4 regions of the Blastococcus sp. SYSU DS0552 genome follow, and region 2 is predicted to be linked to each of the others. Evidence: riboswitches for the same ligand, from Rfam matches in the RefSeq annotation. Region 2 holds a riboswitch; each other region holds the start of a gene.
The links. A riboswitch is a leader RNA that binds a small molecule or an ion and turns the genes downstream of it on or off. The one in region 2 is predicted to bind cyclic di-AMP.

Region 1 (4,149 bases), on a different contig from region 2:
GCGCTCCGGCTGATCCTCCCGCGCAAGGACAACCCGACGCTGGCGGTGGTGGACCTCGCGGTGCACCCGGCCTCCCGGCGCCGTGGCCTCGGGAGCGCGCTGCTGGCCGAGGCCCGGGTACTCGCCGCCGCGCACGGCCGCAGCTCGCTGGTGAGCGAGGTGGACGAGCCCGGCCCCGGGGCGCCGGGCCGCGCCTTCGCCGAGCGGCACGGCTGGTCCTGCGACCTGGTGGAGACCCGCCGGGAACTGGTGCTGCCGGTCGACGAGGACCGGCTGGGGGCGCTCGAGGCCGCGGCCGGCGCCGGGTACGAGATCGTCACCTGGCGGGACCGCACCCCGGACGCGCTGCTGGCCGACCGGGCGCTGCTGGAGCGGCGCATGACCACCGACGCACCCCACGGCGATCTGCCGGTGGGGGAGGAGGAGTGGGACGGGGACCGGATCCGCGAGTACGAGCGGACCCACGTCGCCCGGGGCCGGACGGTGCTCAGCGCGGGCGCGGTGATCGGCGGCCGGCTGGTCGGCTTCACCGACCTGCAGATCCCGCTCGCCCAGCCGGCGCTCGCCCACCAGGGCGGCACGCTGGTGCTCCGTGAGCACCGGGGGCACCGGCTCGGCGCCCGGATGAAGGCGGCCGTGCTGCGGGAGCTGGCAGCGGGGTTCCCCGGCGTCCGGCGGATCAGCACCTACAACTCCGAGGGCAACACGCCCATGGTCGCGGTCAACGAGGCGCTGGGTTTCCGCCCCGCCGGCGCGCTGTCGTCCTGGTCGACCCGCCTCTGAGCCGGGCGGTCCCACCGCCCCGGGTCGCGTGCGGTTGACTGCCGGGGTGGACCGTTCCATCCCTGCGGAGTTCGTCCGCGCCCACACCCGGCCGGTCCGGCCGGACCTGGTGCCCGAGGTGGAGCTGCTGGTCGCCGCCGACGTCGTCGCCCTGTGGGAGGCGATGGAGACCGAGCACGGGCGCACCTCCACGGACCCGCCGTTCTGGGCCGCGGCCTGGCCGGGCGGCCAGGCGCTGGCCCGCCACGTGCTCGACCACCCCGGCCTGGTGGCCGGGCGCACCGTGCTGGACCTGGGGGCGGGCAGCGGCCTGGTCGCGGTCGCGGCGGTCCTGGCCGGCGCGACCGCGGTGCTCGCCAGCGACGTCGACCCGTTCGCGCTGACCGCGATCGCCGTCAACGCCGAGCGGAACGGCACCTCGGGCATCACGCCCGCCGGCGACGTGCTCGGGGGCGAGCCGCCCGACGTCGCGGTCGTCCTCGCCGGCGACGTCTGCTACGACCGGGAGATGACCGACCGGGTGCTGCCCTTCCTCGAGGCGGCCCGGGCCGGCGGTGCCGAGGTGCTGATCGGTGATCCCGGGCGGGTGTACCTCCCCGAGGACCGGCTGGAAGCGCTGGCGGTCTACGACGTGCCCGACACCGAGCCGTCGCCCACCGGGCCGGTGCCGGTGCGCCGGACCACGGTCTGGCGGCTCCCCTGACGGTCACCTCCCGTTCCTTTTCCCGCCAGGGGATTGTCACGAACGGATAACGCTGGTTACCGTGGGTCCCGCCCGGCCGGTCGTTCTCTCCCCATCCGGGGGAGGTCCGCCGGGCGCCGCCGAGTCGCCCGCCGAGGGCGAGCCGGGGACCCACCGAAGTACTGGGGTGAATCGCGCGCCGGGGCACGTCCTGGCGCGGGTAGGGCCGCTTCCCGCCCGAATCCGTCAGCTAACCCGGTAGGCGGCACGACGGAAGAAACGGAGAGCCGCCGCATGGCGAGCCTGCGGGCCCACCTTGCACGGAACCGCAGCCGGTACGGAGCCTCGCGCGCGCCTTCCCCGCGCTGAGCGCCCGGGCGTACGCCCGACACCGCTGCCCCTCGACCATCCCCGCAGCAGTTCCCGCCGCCGTCGCCGGCCCTGCCGCCCCCTGCCCCTGGAGCAGTTCCTCCCCATGAACCTTCGCGCCACCTCGATCACCCGTGCTCTCCGCCCCACGACCGGGCGCCGTTCGACGAAGACGGTCCGCCGTTCCGCGCTGCTGCTCCTGGCGGTCGCCGCGGCAGGCGGCCTGCTGGCCAACGGCGTCGTCGCCGACGAGCCGGTCGCCCAGGCCGAGCCGGAGCTGGCCTCCGTCAGCGTCGCCGAGCAGCTCGGCATCACCGACGAGACCCCCGCGCCCGACGTGACGGTGGCCGCGGCCGACACCCTCGGCCAGCTGGCCGCGAGCCGCAGCGAGCGCGCGGCCGAGCAGGCCGCCGCGGCGGAGGCGCGGGCCGCGGCCGAGCAGGCCGAGCTGGACCGCCGTGCCGCCGAGGAGGCCGCCCGCCGCGCCGCCGAGGAGGAAGCCGCGCGCAAGGCCGCTGCCGAGGAGGCCGCCCGCAAGGCCGCTGCCGAGGAGGCCGCCCGCGTGCAGGCGGCCCGGGAGCAGGCCGCCCGCACCCCGGCGCCGGCCGCACCAGCCCCGGCCCCGGCCCCGGCCCCGGCCCCGGCTCCGGCTCCTGCCCGGAGCGCTCCCGCGCCGGCCGCCGCGGCCCCGGCCGGCTCCTTCCAGGAGTACGCGATGGGCAAGCTCGGCGGCTCGGGCAGCGAGTTCAGCTGCCTGGAGAGCCTGTGGGGCAAGGAGAGCGGGTGGAACCCGAACGCCCAGAACCCGCGGAGCACCGCCTACGGCATCGCGCAGTTCCTCGACTCCACCTGGGCCGGGACCGGCATCGCCAAGACCTCCGACGGCTACCGGCAGATCGACGCCGGCCTGATCTACATCAACAACCGCTACGGCTCCCCGTGCGGCGCGTGGTCGCACTCCCAGGCCACCGGCTGGTACTGAGCGGGCCTCTGCCCCCGCCCCTCGCCCGCGCGGGGCGGGACCCTGCGGCGAGGCCGTTCCAGCACGTCACCACGCTCGGGGTGGTCTTCGGACGGGGGCGTCCCCGCTGAGGCATTGGAGGCTTTACCTGCGTCGTCGGCCCCGAGGACGCAGGTAGAGCTTCCAATGCCCGGGGTCGGCTCAGCGCAGCCGAGCCTCGGCTCCAGGCCTAAGGTCGGTGCAGCGTGCACGGAGGGGGAGCGATGACCGAGGCCGACGACGCCGACCGGACCACCCCGCAGAGCGGGATCGTCGGGCGGTCGATCGACGAGTTCGTGAACCAGCTGCGGTTCTTCTCCGACCGCGCCCGTAACCTCGCCGGGAATGCGACGTCCCGCCTCCCGCTGCCGGCCCTGCCCAGCCCGCCCGGGGCGATGTCGGCGGCCCAGCTGCGCGCCGTCAAGGAGATGGTGACCGCGCAGCGCACCTCGATCGCCGCCATGCGCGCTCAGCTCGACGCGTTCGACCAGCAGCTCGCCGTCTTCGAGCGGATCCTCGACCCCCTGGTCGAGTGGAGCACGACCTGGGCGCGGCTGGAGGAGGCCGTCGGCGACATCGTGCGCCGGGAGCCGCCCGTCGAGCAGTGACGGTCAGCCCGCCAGCGACCTGACGAGCAGCACCGCGCCGGAGAGCAGGCACAGCACCAGGGCGGCGCGGCGCATGGCCGGCAGGGCCAGCCGCCGGCGCAGGGGTCCGGCGAGGAGGAAGCCGGTCAGCACGAACGGCACCAGCCCCGCACCGGTGAGCAGCCCGCCCCCGTCGAGCTCGCCGCCGGCGACCAGCACGCCGAGGGACAGCAGCGTCGTCCCGACGAAGAACACCGACAGGTTCGCCCGCTGGGCGGCCGGGGTGGGCGCGCGGTAGGTGACCACCAGGGGCGGTCCGGGCGTCGCCGCGACAGTCGAGAGCGTCCCGGAGGCGAAGCCGGCGACGGTGAGCGCGCGCCGCCCGCCCGGCAACCGCACCCCGGCGAGCGACGCGCCACAGGCGAGCAGCACGACGACAGCAACCGTTATCCCCAACAACCGGCCGTCGATGACCTGCACCAGCCCCAAGCCGACGACAACGCCGGGGGCCGAGGCGAGCATCGCACCGCGGAGGTTGTCGAGCTCCAGTGCGGACCGTTCGCGCCACACCACCGGCAGCAGCGCGGTCAGCGTGCCCACCAGCAGCGGGCCGGGCACGAGAGCGGGCTGCACCAGCAGCACCAGCGGTCCGGCGAGGAGGCCGAAGCCCATGCCGGTCGCCGTCTGGACGACGGACGCCACCAGCACCGCCAGGCCGCACGCCAGGA
Region 2 (4,149 bases):
GGGGCCCCTCCACGAGCTCCATCACCAGGTAGGCCAGCCGCTCGCCGGTGTCCTCGGCGGTCGTCTCCCCGTAGTCGAGGACCGCGGCGATGTTGGGGTGGCTCAACGCCGCCGCGTGCCGGGCCTCGGAGCGGAAGCGCGCCGCGAACACCGGGTCGTCGGCGTACTCGCTGCGCAGCACCTTGACCGCCACGGACCGGTGGAGCTGCAGGTCGCGCGCCCGCCAGACCTCACCCATCCCGCCGACGGCGATGAGCTGCTGCAGCTGGTAGCGGCCGTCCAGGCACCGTCGGCTGGTTCCGGCCGTGGTCACTCCCGAGTCCCCTCGTGTCGGTGCCGAGAGGGCGCCTCCGCGCTCCCCCGTACTCGTACGTCCTGCAGGTGTGCCCGCCCGGAGGGGGTCTGAACCCCGGCGGAGCCGACGAGGTGGAACCCATCCGGCCCCACGCGCCGCCGCGGTGCCGGCCGCGGATCCGCCTGCGGGCTCTCGTACCGTGCGTGCCGGCCGGCCGCAGCGGCCTGCCGCACCGAACGACAGGAGCACCCATGAACACCGGCGCCGTCCTCATCACCGGCGCGAGTTCCGGCCTGGGCGAGGAGATGGCCCGGCAGTTCGCCGCCCGCGGCCACGACCTGGCGCTCTGCGCCCGGCGCACCGATCGGCTGGACGCCCTCGCAGCGGAGATCCGCCCGGCCACCGGCCGGCGGGTGGAGACCGCGGCGCTCGACGTCACCGACGCCCAGACCGTGCCCACGGTCTTCGCCGCGTTCGCCGCGGCGTTCGGCTCGATCGACCGGGTGGTCGTGAACGCCGGCCTCGGCAAGGGAGCGCCCCTGGGCACCGGCCGGGCCGAGGCCAACCGCGAGACGGCGATGACCAACTTCGTCGGCGCGCTGGCGCAGACCGAGGCGGCGCTGGAGATCTTCCGCCGCCAGGGCCGCGGGCACCTCGTGCTGATCTCCTCGATGTCGGCGCTGCGCGGCATGCGCCGGTCGATGACCACCTACGCCGCCACCAAGGCCGGGGTCGCGTCCCTCGCCGAGGGGCTGCGGGCCGAGCGGATCCCCGGCCTGGACGTGTCGGTGATCTACCCCGGCTACATCCGGTCGGAGATGAACCAGCACGTGCAGCAGCGGACCCGGTTCATGGTGGACACCCCGACGGGCGTCCGCGCCATGGTGGCCGCCATCGAGGCCCGGCGGGCCACGGCCTACGTCCCCGCATGGCCGTGGGTGCCCATCGGGCTGGCCATGCGGGTGCTACCGCTGTCCGTGGTCCGCCGGCTCACCTAGGCACCGCCGCGGGGCGGCGGGGTCAGTTGTAGTTCACGTGCACGTGGTCGAAGTGGTTGGCCGTCGCGCTGCCCCGGTTCTCCATCGCCTGCCACGATCCGCCCGGGGACGAGAGCATGCGCTGCTGCCAGATCAGGTAGTCCACGCCCAGCTCGGCCCAGTGGGCGCGGTGGTAGGCGACGATCGCGTCCCCGAGGGCGGCGTCGGACATCACCATGTAGTCCAGCGCCAGGCCCGAGGGGTGCCCGCCCGGGTCGGCGGCGCTGGCCCGGGTGCCGCCGAGGGTGATCCCCGCGGCGCCGGGCACGTTGCTGACCACCGCGTCGGCCGCGGCCTGGGTCTGCGCCTTCACGCTGCCCGCGGTGTTGGAGATCCGGGCGACCGCCGTGGCCGCCACGGAGGCGGCGGTGGTGGCGGCGGCCCGGGCCTCCTGCGTGGGCGTCGCCGCGGCGGGGGGCGCGGCCGCCCGCTCGGCGGCCCGGGCCTCCTCCGCGGCCTTCTCCTCGACAGCCTTCGCCTCGGCCTCGGCGCGGGCGGTGGCCTCGGCCTCGGCGCGGGCGGTGGCCTCCGCCTCGGCCGCCTGCCGGTCGAGCTCGGCCTGGTCGGCCGCGGCCTGGGCCTGCTGGGCCGCGACCTGCTCGGCCTCGCGGCTGCTGCGGCTGGCCGCCAGGTCCTGCAGCGGGGCGAGGTCCTCGGCGACGTCGACCGGGCCGGAGCGGGAGGTGAGCCCGAGCTCCTGGGCGACGCTCACCGACTGCGAGGTGCCGGCCTCGGCCTGGGCGCCCGGGTCCACGCCGACGAGGGTGTTGACCAGGAGGGCACCGGCGGCGGCGACCCCGAGGTAGAGCGCCGGACGGCGGAGGCCCGAGGGCGGGCGACGGCGGAGGACGAGCGGGCCACGACGGCCCGAGGTGGTGGTGCGGGGATCCATGGGTTCGGGGTGCTCCGTTGGTGCGGCGGGATCGGCCGGGCGAGGCGGACCGCGAGGGATGCGGGCTGCGGACCGGCGCCGGGTCGCGGGGCCACCGGGCACCGGCGGCTCGGCCGGCGGTTCATCGGTGGCGGGGGGCGACCGGCGGGACGCCGGGTGCGCGTGCGGTCAGGTCCGGGGACGCACCGGGGGGCGGCGGTGCCGGCGGGCGCGGGGTGGTGCGGCGGTGCAGGGGCGCGCCATGCGGCGGCTCTCCGTTTCTTCCGTCGTGCCGCCTACCGGGTTAGCTGACGGATTCGGACGGGAAGCAGCCCTACCCGCACCGGGACGTGCCCGGTGCGCGATTCACCCCAGAACTTCGGTGGGTCCCCGGCTCGCCCGCAGCTCGAAGGCGGCGGGCGACTCGGCGGCGCCCGGCAGACCCTCCCCGGATGGGGAGAGAACGATCGGCCGGGCTCCGCCACGGTAACCGTCGTTATGCAGTCGTGACAATGCGGAAGCGGTCACTTCCGCAGATCGTGACGCGTGTCGCGCCACGTCTCCTGCCCCGTCGGTGGTGTATGGCAGGCCGTCAGCCGGCGTCGGCCCAGGCCCGGACGACGGCGACGTCCAGCGGGAAGTCCACCGGGAAGGCGCCGAACAGCAGCCGCCCGGCCGTGGTGGCCGCGGCGCGCACCGCCTCGACCACGTCGTCGGCCAGGTGCTCGGGGGTGTGCACGACCACCTCGTCGTGGAGGAAGAACGCCAGGTGCGCCCGGGTCTCCAGCGGCCCGTCGCCGCCCAGCCGCCAGAGCCGGTTGCGGAGGTCGGCCAGCCAGCACAGCGCCCACTCCGCTCCGGTGCCCTGGACGACGAAGTTGCGGGTGAACCGACCCCAGGCGCGGCGAGCGCGGTCGCGGTCCTCCCGGGAACCGGCCTGCTCCGCGGCGTCGCCGAGCCCGTCCGCCCGCTGCGCCCAGGCCGCGCTGGGCGACGGCGACCCCCGGCCCAGCAGCGTGTGCACCACCTCGCCGCGTTCGCCGGCCCGGGCGGATTCCTCGACCAGGCCGATGGCGCGCGGGTAGCGGCGGGCGAGCCGGGGCATCATGCGGCCGCTCTCCCCGCGGGTGCCGCCGTACATGGCCCCGAGGATGCCCAGCTTGGCCTCCGCCCGGGTCGCCACCGCGCCACCGGCGACCATGCCCGCGTAGAGGTCCGAGGCCCGCGCCGCCTCGGCCATCGCGGTGTCCGCGCTCATCCCGGCGAGCACCCGGGGCTCCAGCTGGGCCACGTCGGCGACGACGAACCGCCAGCCGTCGTCCGCGACCGCCGCGGGGCGGATCAGCGTGGGCACCGAGAGCGCACCCCCGCCGTTGGACGCCCACCGACCCGTGACCACCCCACCCGGCAGGAAGGCGGAGCGGAACCGCCCTCCCTGCACCCAGGCCTCCAGCCAGCTCCAGCCGTTGGCCGTGAGCAGCCGCATCAGCTTCTTGTACTCGAGCAGCGGGGGGACGCACGGGTGCTCGAGCTGCTCGAGGGTCCACGAGCGGGTGTCGGCCACCGGGAGGCCGGCCTGCTGGAGTGCCCGCAGCAGCTCGGCCGGCGAATCGGGGTTGAGCGACGGGGTCCCCAGCGCCGCGCGGATCTCGCCCAGCAGCCGCTCGAGCACCGCGGGGCGCCCACCGGTTCCCGGGCGCGGGCCGAGCAGGTCGGTGAGCAGGCGCTCGAGCACGTCGGCCCGCCAGGGCAGGCCCGTGTGCGTCATCTCGGCCGCCACCAGGGCGCCCGAGGACTCCGCGGCCAGCAGCAGGGCGAGCCGGCCCGGCCGCGCGGAGGCCGCCACGGTCACCTGCTGGCGCTCGTGCTCGGCCAGGGGGTCGAGCCGGTCCGCCGGGTCGGCCAGCGGGAAGAGGGCGGACTCCGGCGGCGGGCCGGGCTGCAGC
Region 3 (4,149 bases), on a different contig from region 2:
GATCGACACCTCCGAGTTCCTCGTCGCGCTGGCGGCCAGCCTCGGCTTCCTGATGGCGCTGGGCTCGGCGGGCATCGACCCCCTGTGGGTCGCCGGGCTGCTCGCCGGCGGCCTCGTCGCCGCGCCGATCGCCGCGTGGCTGGTGCGGCACATCCCGCCGCGCATGCTGGGCTCCCTGGTCGGCGGGATGATCGTGATCACCAACACCCGCACGCTGCTGCGCAGCGACTGGGTGGACGCCGGCGACGCCGTCAGCGCCCTGGTCTACGCGGTGCTCGCGGTCGTCTGGGTGCTGGCCGTCGTCCACTCCTACCGCCAGTACCGGCGGGACGCGCGGCTGGAGTCGGCCGACGCCCTCGCCGAGGTGGCCGAGCAGAACGTGGCCGCCGACGCCACCGACTCCCGCGAGGTCCCGGTCGGCGCGGGCCGGCCCAGCGCCCCCCGCGACTGACAGGGCGCCGCACGGCACCCGCCGGCTGCTCCTAGCGGCCGGCCAGCAGGAAGGCCTCCAGCTCGGCCGGGAGGCCGGGTCCGGGCTGGTCGGCGGGGCGGTGCGCCGGCGGCGCCGGCCGCTCGTGGGAGCGCAGCCACGCCCAGGTGTCGGCGACAGTCGCCTCCAGCGCCCGCGTGGCCAGCCCGAGCTCGGCGGCCCGGGTGGTGTCGACGTCCCAGGCGGTGCGGGCGACCTCGTGGCGCAGCCACAGCGGCAGGTGCAGCCACTCCTGGACGCCGGCGGCGAGGAGGTCGGCCTCGGGCACCGGTACCCACTCCGCCGCGCTCCCGGTGACGACCCGACAGAGCTCGAGCAGGCCGCCCAGGGTCGTCATGCCCGCCGGCCCCGTGGCGTTGACCGCACCGGTGCGGCCCTGCCCGGCCATGTCCACGAGCCAGGCGGCCAGGTCACGGGCGTCGACCAGCGCGATCGGCTGGGCGACGCCCTCGGCCGGGACGACCACCCGACCGCCGCTCGCGATGCGCTCCAGCCACCAGCCGAGGCGGTGGAATCGGGTCGGAGGGGCCGACGATCAGGCCGGCACGGGCGGCGAGGAAGCGGCCACCGACGGCGGCGGCGAGCTGCCGCTCGCCGAAGGCCTTGATGGGCCCGTACTCGTCGTCCTCGGTGTCCCAGGTCGGCTCGCCGTCCTCCGGGCCGAGCGGCCCCGGCGGCCAGTTGCGGTACGCGTTGAGGCTGCTGGCTCTCGTGCAGGGTCCCGGCGCGAGCTTGCGAGTGCCGGGGGGCACGGGGGTCCTTCTACTGGCAGGAGGTGTCGACGACGAGCTCGGGCTCCCACTCCCCCAGCGCGCGCGGCAGCGCGCCGGGGTCGTCGCGGTCGCCGTGCAGCGCCCGCGCGCCCTCCGGCGGCGGACCCGTCAGGCCCCGGGTGAAGGTGGCGACGTCGTGCCCGCGAGCGAGCGCGGCCTCCACCACGTGCCGGCCGAGGAAGTGGGTGCCGCCGAGGACGAGGAGTCTCGTGCCGAGCACTCCAGCCCGGTCGGCGCCCGCGCGTCCAGGGAGTTCGCCGGCAGCGGATCCGCCGTCGGCGGACGAGCGCTACACCGCGCGGGACACCGGCAGCGTGGGCACCTGCGGAAGGGGCGTGGAACGGGCCGCGGCGAGCACCATCTGGGGCGAGGACGGCAGGCCCCGCCGGGTGCACAGCCGCAGCGCCCGGGCGCCGGTGAGGACGTCGGTCTCCGGCGGGACGACCAGCAGGTCGGCCCGGCGGTTCCCCCCGGCCCAGGTGAGGCAGACGACCTGCGGGTCCATGCTCCGGAAGCCGCCGGCGCGGACCGTGCGGCCCAGCACCTCCAGCTTGCGGGGGGCCGGCTCCCAGGCGTCGAGGGCGTAGGTGAACCGCTCCACCCGCACACCACGCCGCTCCAGCGCCGCGATCAGCTCCGGCAGCTCCACGGCGAGGTCCCGGCTCCGCGGGAACCACGCACCGTCGAACGCCGAACCGCCCGATCCGGCGTCGGCGCGCAGGCTCACCCGGACGTCGATGCCACCCCGGAAGCCCTCGATCGCCGGAACCGTACGGGTGATCGTCGCCATGAGCGTTCGGCCGCCTTCCTCTTCCCAGGGAGCCGGGGAGACGGCTCCGAGGTCAACGTAGGACGGGTGCGAGGCGAGACTCCTCGACGGCGTGGCGGGCGCGTCGGACCGCCCCGGCCAGTCATCACGATTCGTGACCTGACGAGCACGGAGCCCGCGCCGCGGACCGTGCGCCGCCGGTACGAGCACCGCACACGGGCAGTCGGGGGCGGGCCACGGGGAGTCAGTCCGCGCGGGGCTGCCCGCGATGCAGGCTCCGCGGCCTTGCCGTCGGGGACGGCGGTCTGCCTACCGTGCTGCGTCCACCAACGGGTGGGCCCGGATGGCGGACCGCCGAACCTGCCCACCGCCACCGGACCCGTGCACACGACGGGCAGGCGCGGGGAACCCACGAGATCCTGGCCCTCGGCCTCGGGGTGAAGCCGCAGCACGCGGCCGGGCAGCTCTCGCCCGAACCCGACAGCTAACCCCGCAGGCGGCGAGAGGCTTCTCCCATGCTCAAGCACCGCACGGCGCGACCCGGTCGCTCCACCCGCACCTCCGCGGCGGCGGCCATGGCACGTCCGGCCGTGGTCCTCGCGGCCGCCGCGGCTACCTCCCTCGCGATCGCCGGTCCGGCCCAGGCCCACCCCGGGGAGCACACGGTCGTCCCCGGTGACACGCTGGGCGGGCTCGCGGCCGCCCACGGCACCTCGTGGCAGACCATCCACGCCGACAACCTCGCCACCATCGGCGCCGACCCGAACGTCCTGCGCGTCGGCCAGGTCCTCGTCATCGGCGGGTCGGGAAACGCCCCTGCCGCCCCCTCCCCCGCCCCCGTCGGCGGCGAGTACGTGGTCCAGCCGGGCGACACGCTGGGCGGCATCGCCGCCCGCCACGGCACCACCTGGCAGGACGTGCACGCCCTCAACCTCGAGGTCATCGGGGCGGACCCGAACGTGCTGCGCGTCGGGCAGCGACTCACCCTCGTCGGCGGCCCGTCGGCGGCCCCGGAACGCGCCAGCCGCGCCGCGGACCGGCCGGCCCCGGACACGGCCGCCTACGGCGCGTGGGAACCGCACGTGCGCCCCGCCGTCGCGGAGGTCGCCGCGGAGTTCGGCATCCCGACGGTGCTCACCCGCCCCGGCCACAGCCCGTCGGAGGGCCGCGCCGCCGACTTCATGGTCTACGACGACCGGGCCACGGGCGACGCGCTCAGCCAGTACGTCATCGACAACGCGGCACGCCTCGGCGTCGAGTACGTGATCTGGCAGCAGCAGATCGCCGGGACGTGGACGGGCTGGGCCTGGCAGCCCATGGAGGACCGCGGCTCCCCCACCGCCAACCACATGGACCACCCGCACGTGGCCTTCGCGCCGGCGCCGTAACGGCCCCATGACGCAGCGAGCCCCTGCCCGGTGATCCGGGCAGGGGCTCGCTGCGTCGTGGGGCGGATCAGCTGGGCTTGGGCTTGCGGTTCTTGGCCTTGCCGCGCTCGGTCTGGTCGAGCACCACCTTGCGGATGCGGACGCCGGCCGGCGTGACCTCCACGCACTCGTCCTCGGCACAGAACTCCAGCGCCTGCTCCAGGTTGAGGATCCTCGGCGGGATCAGCCGCTCCAGCTCCTCGGAGGTGGACTTGCGCATGTTGGTGAGCTTCTTCTCCTTGGTGATGTTCACGTCCATGTCGTCCGGACGGGAGTTCTCACCCACGATCATGCCCTCGTAGACCTCGGTGCCCGGCTGGACCATGAGCTGGCCACGCTCCTGCAGCGAGAACATCGAGTAGGTCGTCGCCACGCCCTGGCGGTCGGCGACCAGCGAGCCGGTCGGCCGGGCGCGCATGTCGCCCAGCCACGGCTCGTAGCCCTCGAGGTTGCTGTTCAGCACGCCGGTGCCGCGGGTCTCGGTCAGGAACTCGGTGCGGAACCCGATGAGGCCGCGGGAGGGGACGACGTACTCCATCCGCGCCCAGCCGGTGTCGTGGTGCACCAGGTTCTCCAGCCGGCCGCGGCGCACCGCGAGCGCCTGGGTCAGGGTGCCGACGTACTCGCCGGGGGTGTCGATGGTGACCCGCTCGACGGGCTCGTGCAGCTTGCCGTCGATCTCCTTGGTGA
Region 4 (4,149 bases), on a different contig from region 2:
AAGGCGGGCGCCCGCGCCCTGGCCGACCTGGTGGCGGAGGCCGTGACCTAGACGCCGAGCGCAGGGGCCGCGCGCTGCCCGCAGTCCGGAGAGCTCCGGACTGCGGGCAGCGACCCCATGACGGTCGGGCCTGCTCGCCGGACCCGGCGAGCCGAGCAGGTCAGCCCATCGCGTTCAGGGACGCGACGGACTCGCGCGTCGGGCCGAAGCCGATCGGGGAGTGCTGGAGGTAGTGCGTCCGGTAGGTCCCGGCCGCCGAGTAGATGCCCTGCTTGATGTAGACGGACTGCCCCTCGTACAGGTTGGCGACCCGCTCGGACAGGACCTTCTCGCCCTGGTGCCAGACCTCGATGAGGCCCTTCGCCGGGTCGGGGGACCAGATGAACCGGACGGTGTGGTCGTTCCAGGCGCCCTTGTCGATCGTGCCGAGGTTGAAGGTCCGGACGTACTGCGCGTCGCCGGCGGTCCTGCCGCCCGTGCCACCCCGGACGTCGACCATGAGGTTCTCGTTCACGTCCGACCAGAAGTGCACGTTGGGGTTGCCGGAGTTCACCGTCTGGTGCCACTGCGTGTAGATCAGGAACTGGCCGCGCTCGTCCCAGTCGAAGTCGGCCGGGAAGAACGTGGACCAGGCCCACCACTGCTCGTCGCCGGGCCGGACGTCGCCGGAGGCGGCGATCGAATCGCGGACCTCGGAGCGGAGGGTGCCGTGCGTGCCGTTCCAGCCGGTGTCGCCGCGCTGCACGGTGAAGAAGGCGGTGCGCTCCGAGCCGGGGTACGGGTTGGCCGTGGTGGTGCCGTACTGGTCCGACCGGAGGGCGTGGATCTCGGGCCAGGGGCCGGGGACCAGCGTCGTGGCGTCGTAGCCCCAGACCCGCGTGGGCTGGACGGCGGGCAACTCGGGCTCGGGCTCGGGGTCGGTCGCGGGCGGGGGCGTCGTGGTCGTCGGCGTCGTGGTCGTCCGAGGCGTGGTGGGCTCCGTGGACGGCGCCGGCGGCTCGGTGGTGGTGGGCTCGGGCGGGGGCGTCGTGGTGACCGGGGCCGCCTCGGCCGGGGTGGTCGGCTCGGCCGGCTGGCCGCCGGGGTAGATGTGCACCGGCTCCGTCCGCTCACCCTGCACCTTGGCGTGGTCCCGCGGCACGACCACGAAGGCGTACCGCGGGGTGGACAGCGGCAGCCGGGGCGACGTCCAGGCGGTGGCGCCGGTGGAGCCCACGATGCGACCGGCGGCGCCGGAGGTGACGTCGATGACGAGGTAGTCGCGGGCCCCGGGCACCCCCGTCCAGTCCAGCGAAGCCCGCTGATCGACGGCCTCGCCGGTGAGATCGGCCGGGGCGAGCAGCACGGCGGCGGCCTGCGTGTGCGATGTGACGGGCCGAGGGGCTGCCAGGACGGCGTCGGCGAGTCCGGCGCCGCCGATCAGGGTCAGGGCCGCCAGGACGGCCAGGTTGCGCTTGTTCATGGCGTCGGTCCTCAGATCAGGTCGAGTGGGGTCTGGACGAGGCGGTCGGCGGCATGGGCGCCGCCGCCGGCATCGGTCAGGACGGCGGTGGCGACGGCGAGCACGAGACCGGCCCTCGAGGAGAGCCGGGCAGGCGCTGCAGATGCCGCTCGGACGCCGCGTCCGGGGCTGCGGCGGTGGCACCACCGGTCGAACCGACGGCGGCTGAACGTTCTGTCACGCATCAATTACGCCACGTCATGAAGGCGGCGGTGCACAGGCGCGCCGGTCGCCTTCCGGCCGCGGCGCCGGTGTGGCGCACCGCTGACGCCGAGGTGCCCACACCCATTGGGAGCCGTGTCCTTGCTCACGCCGACAGGGAGGCGCGAGCGCCAGGCACGACACCGCGGGCCTGGGAGAGGTGGGGCGGGTGGGGCTCGAACCCACGACCCAGGGATTATGAGTCCCATGCTCTGACCAGCTGAGCTACCGCCCCGGACCCGCCAGCCTGCCAGACGGCGCCGCGGCGCCGCAGCCACGTCCTGGGGTCGGTGGGGCGAACTGACAAGGTCCGTTACCCCCCTGTGACATTCGGGCGATCCGCTTGTACCGTCTCTCGCGGCCCATCCGATCCCGCTCCCGAAACCCGGGGGCTCGGACGGGCCCCGCCGAACTCTGCGGCCTCACCGCCGCGGGGACCGGGGACCCACGTTCTCTGGGGTGAATCCCGCCTGCGCCACCACGGGCAGGCAGGTAGGGCATGTTCCGGCCCGAACCCGTCAGCTGACCTGGTAGGCGGATAGAGGAACGGAGACCGTCGCCTTGGCGACCTCGCACCACCTGCGCCACCACGTCCCGGCCGCGCCCGCGCGCCGGGCCCTCCGCCGCACCCGTCGGGCGGCCACCGCCGCCACCGCACTGCTGGCGCTCGCACTGCTCGGGACGTCGACCGCGGCGGCCGCGCCGGGCGACGCGCGCAGCGAGTACGACCGCGTCGAGGCGGAGGTCGCCGACATCGAGCAGCGCGTGCGCGACGCGGAGGAGCGCCTGCAGCAGCTCACCCTCCGGGCAGAGGAGGCCAGCGGCGCCGTGCTCGCCGCGCAGGCCGAGCTCGACCGCGCCCGCGAGCACGCCGACGCCATCGCCGCCGAGCTCGCCGCCGTCCGGGAGGCCGTGGCGAGTACCCAGGGTGAGGTAGCCGCCCTCGGCCGGGAGGCCTACATGGGCAGCGACAAGTCCATGAAGCAGCTGGAGATGGTGCTGCACGCCGACGGCCCGGGGGAGCTCCTCCAGCAGGCCGCGACGCTCGACCTCCTCGGTGAGGATCGCGCGCAGGTGCTCGAGGACCTGCGGGTGGCCGAGGCCCGCGAGGCCCGGCTCGACCAGGAGGCGAAGGCCGCCGTCGCCGAGCGGGATGCCGCAGCGCGCAAGGCCCAGGGCATGCAGGCGGAGGTCGACGCCCTCCTCGCGGCCGCGCAGACCGACTTCGATGCGCTCACCGCCGAGAAGGCGGCGCTGGACGAGCAGCTGCGCGAGGCGGAGATCCGCATGCTCAGCCTCCGCGGCACGGCCGACCCCGTCGCCGCCTGGTCCGAGCAGCAGGCCACCGAGCAGGCGGCCGTGGCGGCGGCTCCCGCGACCGCCGGGGCCGGCCGGCTCACCCAGGGGCGGGTCACCTCCTGCTACGGCAGCCGGTGGGGTACCCAGCACCTCGGCGTGGACATCGCCGCGCCGATCGGCACCCCGATCTTCACGCCGGAGCCCGGGGTCGTGCTGCAGGCCGGGCCGGCCAGCGGGTTCGGCCTCGCCGTCGCCATCCAGCACCACGACGGGGCCATCACCGTCTACGGGCACGTGAACCAGTTCTTCGTCTCGCCGGGCCAGGTCGTCAGCGGTGGGCAGCAGATCGCCGAGGTGGGCAACCGGGGCCAGTCCACCGGCCCGCACCTGCACTTCGAGGTGCACCTCGGTGGCCTGTACGCCAACCGGTCCAACCCGGTGCCGTGGCTGGCCCAGCGCGGCATCACCCTCGGCGGCAGCTGCGGCTGAGGCTGGTTGACGCCATCGGTCAAGATGAGCACGTGCGGACGACGGCGGGGGCGAGCCCGTGGCTGCGGGCGTGGCTCCTCGTCGCGCTGCTCGCGGCCGGCGTGGTCGCCGCCCTCGCCGTCGACGTGCCCACCCTGGCGCAGGTCCGCTCGTGGGCCGACGGCGGCGGCCTCCGGACGTGGCTGCTGCTGATCGCCGCGCAGGGGGTGGTCCTGCTCGCGCCCGTCCCACGGTCGGTGCTGGCGGCGCTGACCGGAGCGGTCCTGGGATTCGGCGCGGGCTTCGCGGTCGCCTACACCGGTGCCTTCCTGGCGGCGACCGGTGCGTTCTGGCTCGCGCGGGGCCTGGGTCGCCCGGCCGTGGAGCGGCTGGCGGGGCCGCGGCTCGGCCGCGTGGACCGGTTCTCCAGCGACCGGGGCTTCGTCGCGGTGGTGCTGAGCCGGGTGGTCCCGATGGTGCCCTTCGTCCTGGTCAACTACGCGGCGGGCCTGAGCGCCGTACGGCCGCTGACCTACGGCGTCGCCACCGCCGTCGGACTGATACCCGGCACGGTGGTGCAAGTGGGCGCCGGCGCCTCGGCCGGCGCGGTCGTCGCCTGGATGCCGACCGCCACGGTCGCCCCGGTGGTCGTCGTGCTGGTGCTGCTGCTGCTCGCTGGT

Region 1: another riboswitch for cyclic di-AMP. It lies ahead of ACI8AG_RS18335 (aggregation-promoting factor C-terminal-like domain-containing protein); the one in region 2 lies ahead of ACI8AG_RS00555 (hypothetical protein).
Region 3: another riboswitch for cyclic di-AMP. It lies ahead of ACI8AG_RS09295 (LysM peptidoglycan-binding domain-containing protein); the one in region 2 lies ahead of ACI8AG_RS00555 (hypothetical protein).
Region 4: another riboswitch for cyclic di-AMP. It lies ahead of ACI8AG_RS15025 (murein hydrolase activator EnvC family protein); the one in region 2 lies ahead of ACI8AG_RS00555 (hypothetical protein).

Annotation. Positions count from the first base shown of each region.
Region 1 covers NZ_JBJHAB010000023.1:23,034-27,182, reverse strand. The annotation lists gene ACI8AG_RS18345 (GNAT family N-acetyltransferase) at 1-783, shown strand, start outside; gene ACI8AG_RS18340 (class I SAM-dependent methyltransferase) at 830-1,486, shown strand; cyclic di-AMP (ydaO/yuaA leader) riboswitch at 1,604-1,730, shown strand; gene ACI8AG_RS18335 (aggregation-promoting factor C-terminal-like domain-containing protein) at 1,941-2,816, shown strand; gene ACI8AG_RS18330 (hypothetical protein) at 3,059-3,442, shown strand; gene ACI8AG_RS18325 (TSUP family transporter) at 3,446-4,149, opposite strand, start outside.
Region 2 covers NZ_JBJHAB010000001.1:103,375-107,523, reverse strand. The annotation lists gene ACI8AG_RS00565 (protein kinase domain-containing protein) at 1-313, opposite strand, end outside; gene ACI8AG_RS00560 (SDR family oxidoreductase) at 547-1,293, shown strand; gene ACI8AG_RS00555 (hypothetical protein) at 1,316-2,224, opposite strand; cyclic di-AMP (ydaO/yuaA leader) riboswitch at 2,481-2,628, opposite strand; gene ACI8AG_RS00550 (bifunctional 3'-5' exonuclease/DNA polymerase) at 2,796-4,149, opposite strand, start outside.
Region 3 covers NZ_JBJHAB010000007.1:128,881-133,029, forward strand. The annotation lists gene ACI8AG_RS09275 (sulfite exporter TauE/SafE family protein) at 1-451, shown strand, start outside; gene ACI8AG_RS09280 (hypothetical protein) at 483-956, opposite strand; gene ACI8AG_RS09285 (NAD-dependent epimerase/dehydratase family protein) at 1,253-1,483, opposite strand; gene ACI8AG_RS09290 (DUF5994 family protein) at 1,553-2,053, opposite strand; cyclic di-AMP (ydaO/yuaA leader) riboswitch at 2,433-2,526, shown strand; gene ACI8AG_RS09295 (LysM peptidoglycan-binding domain-containing protein) at 2,548-3,420, shown strand; gene typA (translational GTPase TypA) at 3,488-4,149, opposite strand, start outside.
Region 4 covers NZ_JBJHAB010000014.1:97,612-101,760, reverse strand. The annotation lists gene ACI8AG_RS15040 (SGNH/GDSL hydrolase family protein) at 1-51, shown strand, start outside; gene ACI8AG_RS15035 (heparin lyase I family protein) at 161-1,462, opposite strand; tRNA gene ACI8AG_RS15030 (tRNA-Ile) at 1,864-1,937, opposite strand; cyclic di-AMP (ydaO/yuaA leader) riboswitch at 2,098-2,253, shown strand; gene ACI8AG_RS15025 (murein hydrolase activator EnvC family protein) at 2,264-3,490, shown strand; gene ACI8AG_RS15020 (TVP38/TMEM64 family protein) at 3,523-4,149, shown strand, end outside.